One region of the Pseudoalteromonas sp. J2K-J031 genome, then DNA from elsewhere that is predicted to be linked to it. Evidence: riboswitches for the same ligand, from Rfam matches in the RefSeq annotation. Region 1 holds a riboswitch; the other holds the start of a gene.

Region 1 (5,315 bases):
GCGTCAAAGGTAATGCCATAAGCACCATAACCATTTAAGAGCATTGGGTTTTGACTATTTTTGGCAAACATATCTTTGCGATACACCAAAGATACCGGTACTTCAACCCCATCGCGCGCTTTTATAAAAATACGCTCAGCTTGATACAGTGCGCTATTAAAATCGCCCAATACTTTTTGTTGTTTTAGTACATGGCTTTGACCGGTGGCCAAATCAAATTCCAGTAACGAACCGGGTGTCGTTAAACTTGAATAATACAAGCGGGCTTTTTGGCTATTTGGCTCTGGGTTTTCACCCAAACCGGCATAATAACAAGCATCATTAAATTCCAGGGGATACTCGCGCCCGTCGGCACAATAAACCCGAAAATGGATCTGCCCTTTTTCACGTAATGTCACCACTTTGTATTGCTCAAATAGCTCAACACACTCCAGCATCACCTCATCGCGATGGGCAATCAACTCGACCCACTGCGCTTGCTGTTCAATCGTAGCAAGGGTTGCTGTCATTAAACGAAAATTCTTCGCCTGCCAATTGGTCACTATATAAAACGTATCGCCCAGTTTATCTGCATCATATTCATGCCCCTTCACACGAGGGCATAATTGCATAAACTCACCTTGTGCATTATTGGCATCTAAGATCCAAGTATCACTGGTATCGGTCGCTTCTAAGTCGAGCATAATTAAGCTTTCATCACGGCTTTTACCCAAGCCCATAAAAAAGCTGTCATCGTGCTCTTCAAACACTAAAACATCATCAGCTTGCGACGTGCCCAATACATGGCGATACACTTGTGAGCCAAGTAAAGTTTTTAAATCTTTTTTGACATAAAAAACGGTTTTATTATCGTTCGCCCACACCGCTTGGCCTTCGGTATTTTCAAGGACATCATCGAGTAAAGTGTTGGTGGTTAAGTCTTTAAATCGAATGGTATAAATCCGACGGCTGTCGGTATCTTCTGAATAAGAAAGTAGTCTATCGTTAGGGCTAATCGAAAACTCGCCCAAATCATAATATTCATGTTCTTGTGCGAGCGCATTGCTGTCGAGTAACAGTTGTTTATTCAAGCCATGACCGTCGTCTGCACGATAATAGCGGGCAAACTCTTCATCGCCACTAATTTCAGAGCTATACCAATAGGCACCATCTTTTACCGGCACTGTGCTGTCATCTTTAACTATTCGGCCTTTTAACTCTTCAAACAATGCTTGCTCAAGCGCCTGATGAGGCTGCATTTGCGCATCGCAATAGGCATTTTCAGCCTCTAAGTGGGCAATAATCTTAGGGTCTTCTCGAACATCGTCCCGCATCCAGTAATAATTATCACAGCGACTATGCTGGTGATGAGTCATAACATGAGGGTGTTTTACCGCAACAGGGGCACTAAAGGTCGATTTCGCCACTAACTTATTTCCAAAACAAGAATATTAAAGTGGCAGTATTTTACCCAATCTCATAAAAAAAGCCCGAGATAATCGACTGCGGGCTTGGGGGGATAATAACAATCGGCCTCTTACGAGAAAAATTGCCTATTACTCAAGGGAAAGTAATCTGTTAAAAACTTATTCATACAACACTTCTTGCACTAAATGCCATGCGAGTGTCCAATTTTTGCCAACACCGGGCTCATATTGCTCATCCATATGCGCACCTAAACGACAAAACTCAGTATAAGGCCAAGGTTTACAACTATAAATTTGGCCTGTTTTTGGGTGAAAAACCCGATCACCAGCGCGATAGTCACTGCGATATTGCCCAAACACATAATCATATTGTGCTGCTGTTTGCCCTGTAGATGCTTCACGCTGCTGTTTGATATAAAAACGAATTTGAGCATGTGCTATTCCGCTCGCTTCGAGGGCAAAAATATTGTTTTCGCCAAAACTTGGAACAATGCCGAGCAGAGGATAATGACGACCCGCTTGCAGCACTTTAAAATGCTTATTAATGTGCTCACATAACAACTTGGGCCAAATGTGTGCCTCGCCCTCATTGGCTTGTGTAATATCAAACGTAATCGACAGCTCAGGCAACTCACCTTTTACATCAAATAGCTCTAACTTAACCTTATCGCCTTTATGTAGTTGCTGATTATTTTCAATCGAATGGATCACCGACCAATCGCCTGGTAACAACCCAGCTAAAACCTTAACCATGAAAACTGCCCTCTTTGGCAAATAAGGTGAAAACACCATGCCATGCACCATTTAATATGTATAAAAATAAGAATTTGGCAGAAAAGCTAAAGGCGCGTTTGTAATAAAACGAGACACTCAGGCACAACTCAATAAGTTGCGGCAACCCCGCTATCATGATCATAAAATGATGGTAGACCGGAAGCTTTGCGTCCTAACCTTTCGATTAGTTTGCCAAATAGGGGCAAATGATAATCAAACCACCTTAAAAATCAAACAAAAACATGAGTTAAATATTAAAATTCAACCTTAATAACTAGTTTTTAATGATTGGCCTGCCAAACAAAATTGCATACAATAGACCAAAAACAAGCGATGTTGACCATGCCTTACTCTTTAGTATTATTATTCCTGATACCTTTTTTAGGCCACGCATGCCCAATTTTGGCAACCGCGAATGAAGCTATCAATCGCACTGGCTCTCCAAACGCAATGCAGCAGCTCGACCAGTATGGCAACCAGATCTTTAATCCTTTTTTTGATTTAGGCAGCTGGCATGGTTTTTTATTGCCAGAAAAGCCGAGTGATTTTGGTTCATTTACAGGCCCTATGATCATCACTGAAGAATACAGCCTGTTTTTGGCACAAAAATTAGACCAACTCTCGCTCACCAATAAGCATACCGGTACACAATATGATTTTGGCAAAGCTTGTCGTTCACAACAGCAAGTTGCAGGGCAATTAGTGCAAGTTTATCAGTGGCCAGATCTTACTCTAAATTTAACTTTACAGTTTGTTACCCACCGCACCGCGTTAGTGCATGCGACACTTCACAACCTTAGTAACCAACCACTGGCACTTAATTTAACTTGGCAAGGGGAGCTTTTAACTCAATGGCAACCCGATATCGCCATCAAAACACAATTCCCTACTTGGCAACCCAAACTAACCACACACTCAAATGCCATCAGGTTTTCATTTTCAAGCATTCGCTCACCGTGGCAGTTGATGCAAAGTGATGGCGCTTATTATGAAATTAATCGCTCATTGCCAAGCCACACATCACTCAATCAAGCACAGACAAGCTACCAAAGCCAAAGCGACATCACTCTCGCCCCTTTTCAAACTATCGATATTTATACCGAACACAGTTACTTTCATCACCCAAAAGAGCACATCTCATCTGCCAACACCCAACACGTTGCACAACAAATAGCGGCAACAAAACAACGCTGGCAGAGTTATTTAACCCAATTGGAGCACAACTCGCCTGTACCTTTGGCCATTCAACAAAAGGCGCTTGCCACTTTGCTTAGCAATTGGCGCAGCCCTGCTGGTGCTATTTCGTTTGATGTGATCACTCCATCAGTTACAGCACGCTGGTTTAACGGTGCATGGGCGTGGGATTCATGGAAGCATGCGTATGCAATGGCAAAATTTGACCCAGAACTTGCTAAAAATAACATTCGCGCGCTTTTCAACTATCAAATTCAGGCCGATGATAAAGTTCGCCCGCAAGATCACGGCATGGTGATTGACGCTATTTTTTATAACAAAGATCAACAACGCGGTGGCGATGGTGGCAATTGGAACGAACGAAACAGCAAACCACCGCTAGCAAGTTGGGCGGCGTGGCATATTTATCAGCAAGATGGCGACATGCAATTTTTAGCACAAATGTATCCAAAATTATTAGCTTATCATCAATGGTGGTATCGCAACCGCGACCATAACCACAATGGCTTAGTAGAATATGGTGCAACCTTGCACCCCGCACAAACCACACCGAACGGCGAATTATTGTTTACTGTTGAGTATGCTACCCCGCCCAAAGACCTCGATTTAACCACATGCCAATTAAATAACAATCACAGTCAATTGAGCTATCAATGCAGTAGCAATAACCTGTATACACAAGTGCTGCAACATGCTGATTATCAAGCTCTCGATATACCTGTACAACATGGCGCAGGTTGGGAATCCGGTATGGATAATGCCGCACGTTTTGGCTTTATTAACCCAGACCAACTCGCGCGTTACAGCGAAGCTTATTATCAGGGTAACCTTAAAAAGGCCCGCCAAGATTGGCAAGTGCAATTTTTACCAAACCAAGTAAAAGGGCAGTTGGTTGGCTATTCAATCAATCAAGAATCGGTTGAGCTCAATAGCTATTTAGTACAAGAAAAACAACTCTTAGCCAAAATGGCGACTCTATTAAACAACCCCCAGCAAGCCACCCAACTTAATAGTGCTGCCAAACAATTAACACAGCTGATTAATCGCTGCTTTTTTGATGAGCAAAGCGGTTTTTATTACGACCGACAAATTAGCGACAGCCAAAACAATGAAATCTGCACAGGAAAGCTCCTCACCCAAAGAGGCAAAGGCCCTGAAGGTTGGGCACCTTTATTTAGCAATATCGCCAACATTGAACAAGCACAAAAAGTTGCAAATAGCATGCTTAACCCGTTGGAATTTAATAGTAAAATACCACTACCGACAGCTGCGCTCAACAACCCAGCTTACGACCCTGATATTTATTGGCGTGGCCGAGTGTGGCTCGACCAAGTGTATTTTGGCTTAATTGGTTTGCAAAACTATGGTTATCACAACGAGGCCAAGCAGCTATTAACGCAACTTATCTCTCACGCCGAAGGCTTAAAAGGCAACCAACCTATTCGCGAAAATTACCATCCAACAACAGGAAACATGCAAGGAGCGACTAATTTCAGCTGGAGTGCCGCCCATCTTTTAATGTTGGCTGATGAAATAACCACCACTGGCCCTAATAGCAAATAGCAAACGCAAATTAATTACAATTGCTCACAATATTTACACTAACAACACGCGTATAATTGAGCCGTTTTGGGTTAAAAATTATTAATTAGAGAACTTTGAAATGAATATTAAGTTTGTAACTGGGTTAGTAAGTGGCTTCATTCTGGGTTTTTGTTTAAATCACTATCTGATCACAAACTCTGATAAACAGCCCTTAAAAAACACTCGCCAAACGTTAACAGCGACAGCTAACCTTTCGCAGCAAGACGCAAAAATGCGAGCATTGTCTGAAAGTTTATTTATTGCTAACAACGATGCACCAAACCAACCGCTCAATCCCGCTGAAACGAGCGACGCAGCCCCAGAAACTCCTGATAACGACGCCGCTACAAATCAACC
Region 2 (5,315 bases), on a different replicon from region 1:
ACTGAAATAACACGCCGTACGTTAGTCAATAAGCACCGCGAGTTAAATGACTGTTTAGTTGCATTAGAATTAGATAGCTTATTACCTGCTGAGCAAGCTCTTTTACTAAATCGCATAGAGCAACTCATTTGCCAAGCATGGCATACCAATGAAATTCGCCAACAAAGACCAACCCCAGTTGATGAGGCTAAATGGGGCTTTGCTGTGATTGAAAACAGTTTGTGGCAAGCCGTGCCTGATTTTTTACGCGAATTTACCGACTTAGTTGATCACAAATTTAAATTTTCGTTACCGTTAGATTATAGCCCCGTTGTTTTTACATCTTGGATGGGCGGTGATCGTGATGGCAATCCTTTTGTAACCGCTAAAGTGACCAAAGAAGTACTCGATTTAGGCCGTTGGATGGCAATAAACTTGTATTTGCGTGACATTGATAAACTCAGTGCCGAGCTTTCAATGAATCAGTGCGATAGTGAGCTGAGTGAATTGACAGGCCATGCCCATGAACCTTATCGCTATGTGATTAGTCAATTACGCGATCAATTAAGAGAAACCGAACATCACTTAACTGCAAAAATTAAAGGCCATAGTAGTGATGCTAAAGATATTATTACCAGTATTGACCAATTAAAAAACCCTCTTGAGGCATGTTATCGCTCGTTACATAATTCAAAAATGGGTGTGATTGCTGATGGTTTATTGCTTGATGTGTTGCGTCGAGTTCACTGTTTTGGTTTGTATCTAACAAAGCTTGATATTCGTCAAGATTCAGATAGACATAGCCAAGTGTTTAATGAACTGACAGAATATTTAGCGCTTGGTGATTACAACACCTGGACCGAGCAACAAAAACAAACCTTCTTATTATCCGAATTACAATCTAAGCGACCGCTTATTCCACGTCACTGGCGGCCAAGTAGCGACGTACAAGAAGTGCTTGATACGTGCAAGGTGATTGCCGAAACCTCTCGCGAACGGTTCGGTATTTACATTATTTCAATGGCACGCAAGGCCTCTGATGTACTGGCTGTGCACTTATTATTAAAAGAAGCGGGTTGTAATTACATGCTGCCTGTTGCGCCCTTATTTGAAACCTTAGATGACTTAAACGCAGGGCCTGGCGTAATTGAAACGTTATTTGCTGATAAGTGGTATAAAAACCATGTTAACAATCAACAGTATGTCATGATTGGTTATTCAGACTCTGCAAAAGATGCCGGTATGATGGCCGCAGGTTGGGCGCAATATGAAGCGATGGATAAACTGGTTCGGTTTAGTGAGCAACAAGATATTGAACTTATTTTATTTCATGGCCGTGGTGGCACTGTAGGTCGTGGTGGTGCACCAGCAGCCCAAGCGCTTCGTTCTCAGCCGCCAGGTTCATTAAAGTCTGGTTTGCGGGTGACTGAGCAAGGGGAAATGATCCGCTTTAAATTTGGTTTGCCGCAAGTGGCGTTACAAAGTTTAAGTTTATACGCCGGTGCGGTGCTTGAAAATAATTTATTACCACCGCCAGAGCCTCAAGCAAAGTGGCAAGAAGTAATGGCAGTGATAAGCGCCGTATCGTGCGAACATTATCGTGGCATTGTGCGAGAGCATACCGATTTTGTGCCTTATTTTAGGGCGGCAACACCAGAGCAAGAGCTTGCGCAACTACCACTTGGCTCTCGTCCCGCCAAACGCAAAGCCAATGGGGGAGTTGAAAGTTTACGCGCTATCCCATGGATTTTTGCATGGAGTCAAAATCGTTTAATGTTACCCGCTTGGTTAGGCGCAGCGGCCGGATTGCAGGCCGCCGAAAAACAATTTGGACGTGATGTCTTAGAGCAAATGAACAGAAAATGGCCGTTTTTTCGCACACGTATTGAAATGCTTGAAATGGTTTTTTGCAAAGCCGATACTTGGTTAAGTGAGCATTATGACCAGCACTTAGTACCTAAGGAGTTACAATCTTTGGGTGAAACACTGCGTACAGAATTAACGTCTGCGGTAGAAATCGTTAAAGGTTATTGTCAAAATGGTGTGTTATTAGCTGCTCAACCTTGGGTGCAGCAATCTATTGAGCTACGAAACCCGTATACAGATCCGTTGAATGTGTTGCAAGTCGAGTTACTTCGCCGCGCAAGGCTTGGCTCGTTACCTGAAGGGTGCGAGGTCAATCAAGCATTAATGATCACGATGGCTGGTATTGCTGCAGGTATGCGCAATACTGGCTAATTGAATAGTTAGTTTAAATGAGTAATAAACATGGGGTTGTGTTTGTTACTCTTAAATGTGTGGAGTTAACATGAGTTCATTTAATTCACTCGATGAGTTTGAGCGTTATGTAATTGAAGATAAAGGCACTGAGCGTCCTTTTACTGGACAGTATAATGATTTTTTTGCAGCGGGGCATTACTGCTGCAAGCGATGCAATGCACCGCTTTATCGTTCAGAGCATAAATTTTCATCTCATTGTGGTTGGCCAAGTTTTGATGATGAAATTGAAGGCGCTGTCGCGCGAGTACCAGATGCGGATGGCCGTAGAGTTGAAATTGTATGCGCGTGTTGCCAAGGTCATTTAGGGCATGTTTTTGAAGGTGAGTTTCTTACCGAAAAAAATATCCGCCATTGTGTCAATTCAGTGTCGATGACTTTTGTCAGCGCTGAGGCTACAACAGAATAACCCTTTCAATGACTGGTTTTAATCTTTATCCAAGACACGTTTAAAGCCCACAATTTAGGGTGTTAAACGTGTTTCTGCCATCTTTTTAATACTCAATCCACCACTTAAATTTATAATATGTAACACGACTGTAATGATTAAATGATGAGATTGTTATGGGTTTATTAACTCATTCCTTTTTATGGCTTAGAGTGTTGACTCTAATTCTTTTGTAGGTATCATAGCCGCGCAAGTCAAAGGCAAGCTACTTGAAAAGGTAGTCACGCAAAGCTTCAGGTCTAACGGGAAACCTAAGATGGCTGAGCTACCAAAGCATCGTAGTATGAAATTTCTTTGTATTTGCCAATGTCCAGATTAAGCAGTGAAAAGGTGAACAAAGATGTCCGATATTATTACCAGCATGAGTTATGATTCCTCCCTTAATTTAGTGTTAGTTAAATTGACCGGTAGCGCTTCATCAACCGATGTGATCAACAACTACCACACCATCATTAATTTTGCTAACGAGCGAAATAGTCGAAAGTTGCTTGTAGATGTTACCGAATTACGCCACCGCTATGCCGCTGTTGAAGTGATTGATGTCATGCTGGCAATTAAAAAAGATCTTAAGGGGTTTAAACTCGCACGAGTTGTCGGATTTGATGGTTATTTACACGATTTGTTAATTCAAAATGCCAAACGGTTTGCGCTAGACGCTGAAAATTTTGAATGTTTTAAACAAGCAAAAATTTGGTTAGAAAAAGCAGCATAAGAGGTTTAACTTCGTCAAAAAATTACATACACTGTGCGGCCATAAAAAAAATGACAACAACTTATGAGCCAACTCAATTCACAGTCTTTGACGGTGGCAATACTTGAACAACAAGATGAAATCATCTCAATCATTAAGCAACACTGTGGTGTTTTACCCAAGTTTAATGTCGAATATTTAATACAGCAGCATCACTGTACCTTTTTACAGTTACTTGAAGCGTTACTGCCCATAGCGGCAAGTTTTGCTAAACCTCCTATATCTGAATTTTATGTCGGCGCAATTGCAGTCGGTGAGCAAGATAATGGAGTAGCGCCGCTGTATTTTGGTGCAAATTTAGAGTTTAGCCATCAAGCACTCAGTTTGGTGGTGCACGCTGAGCAAGCTGCTCTCAATACCGCATGGCTTAATGGTGAAAAATTAATCAGCATTCTAGCCATAACCGATGCTCCTTGTGGCTACTGTCGCCAGTTTATCAATGAGCTACATCAATCGAGTAATATCACCATTTTATTAGGTGGTGAATTGATTGCATTTAATGAATTTTTACCTCGTTCATTTGGTCCGACCGACTTAGGCAACAGCGAATATTTTTTAAATAGCCAAGTGGCGAGTTTAAAAGTAGCTGACCCAGATTTTAAAGTATCGCAATTAGTGATGCATGCAGAACAAAGTTATGTGCCTTACACCCATAATTACGCAAGTTGTATGCTTGTGTGTCACGATGGTCAGAAGTTTTACGGTCGTTACGCAGAAAACGCAGCGTACAGCCCAAGTTTATCACCGGTACAAAGTGCAATTAGTCAGCTGATTTTATCAGGTCGCTCTTTTAACGCTGAAACAATAAAAGCCGTTTACCTTGCGCAAATCAAAGGGTTTGAAAACCAAACTGGGGTCGCAAAAGCCGTACTTGATAGCTATCAATTTCATGTGCCTTTGTATCTTGTTGGGTTAGAAGCTGTCTAATGCTTGGTATTTAAATATTAAACATCAAATCGCTTAACGATAAACGAATTTCTATTTTCTTCTTTATCTAAATACATTTTTTGATCTGCTAGGTGTAATGCATGGTCGGGATCGTCATCTTCTTGAATGTGATGACACCCGACACTGATAGACACCAAATATTTCACTAAAGGTCTATCAACCAATGTCTTAAAGGCATTGATATCTTCAATCTCTTTCTTTGCGATTAACACAAACTCATCGCCGCCAAGCCGATAGGCTGCGTCATTTGGGTGCAAGGTATTAAGTGAGTTGGCGAATGAAATCAATAATTCATCGCCAATATTATGACCATACTTGTCATTGGCATTCTTAAAGTTGTTCAGGTCAAAGTAATATAAATAAGAATGTTTAAATTGTTTTTGTTCATAGTGCTCAAAAAAGGCTCTGCGATTAAATAAACCTGTTAATTCATCATGATAAGCTAAAAATCGCAGTTCTTTTTCAAGTTTAATACGTTGGTCTATTTCAGTGTGTAGCTGCTGAATTTTACCCGACCGACTTTTGGCAATGTTGAGGAGGCAATAAAACAACATGATTAAACCCACATGTTTTATGGGGGTGTCGAGCTGATTAAATATTGGGCTTACATCAGAAAAAAACGTGTCAGCTATATCGAGTATTAAACCGACGCTAAAGACAGAAAATGAAAATAGAAAGAGGGGTTTTTTAACGCAAGTACAAATTTCGACAAAAAATGAGAGATAAATAGCAAACCAAAGCATCTCTTCATAATCAGCCCAACTCGCTTGCATTTGCATCGCAGCTAACAATGCGATTAATAAGCTTAACCAAACTAAGCTATGTAAATGCCACTTATTCATTCACTCTACTTATAATGCTACACACTAATAAAGAGTATAGTGACAAAAATTGAGGTTAATGATTTATTAA

The links. Region 1 has a riboswitch for cyclic di-GMP ahead of AC3KZC_RS16835 (chitin-binding protein). Riboswitches for the same ligand answer to the same signal wherever they lie in the genome.
Region 2: linked by a shared signal. The riboswitch ahead of AC3KZC_RS18185 (hypothetical protein) and the one ahead of AC3KZC_RS16835 (chitin-binding protein) in region 1 are both predicted to bind cyclic di-GMP.

The regions. Positions count from the first base shown of each region.
Region 1 covers NZ_CM200279.1:3,689,804-3,695,118, forward strand. Annotated here, with positions in the region: gene AC3KZC_RS16830 (S9 family peptidase) at 1-1,406, opposite strand, end outside; gene AC3KZC_RS16835 (chitin-binding protein) at 1,566-2,159, opposite strand; cyclic di-GMP riboswitch class I at 2,297-2,384, opposite strand; gene ygjK (alpha-glucosidase) at 2,487-4,937, shown strand; gene AC3KZC_RS16845 (hypothetical protein) at 5,038-5,315, shown strand, end outside.
Region 2 covers NZ_CM200280.1:203,765-209,079, reverse strand. Annotated here, with positions in the region: gene ppc (phosphoenolpyruvate carboxylase) at 1-2,217, shown strand, start outside; partial or broken gene AC3KZC_RS18190 (methionine-R-sulfoxide reductase) at 2,288-2,659, shown strand; cyclic di-GMP riboswitch class I at 2,894-2,977, shown strand; gene AC3KZC_RS18185 (hypothetical protein) at 3,045-3,416, shown strand; gene cdd (cytidine deaminase) at 3,480-4,382, shown strand; gene AC3KZC_RS18175 (GGDEF domain-containing protein) at 4,400-5,245, opposite strand.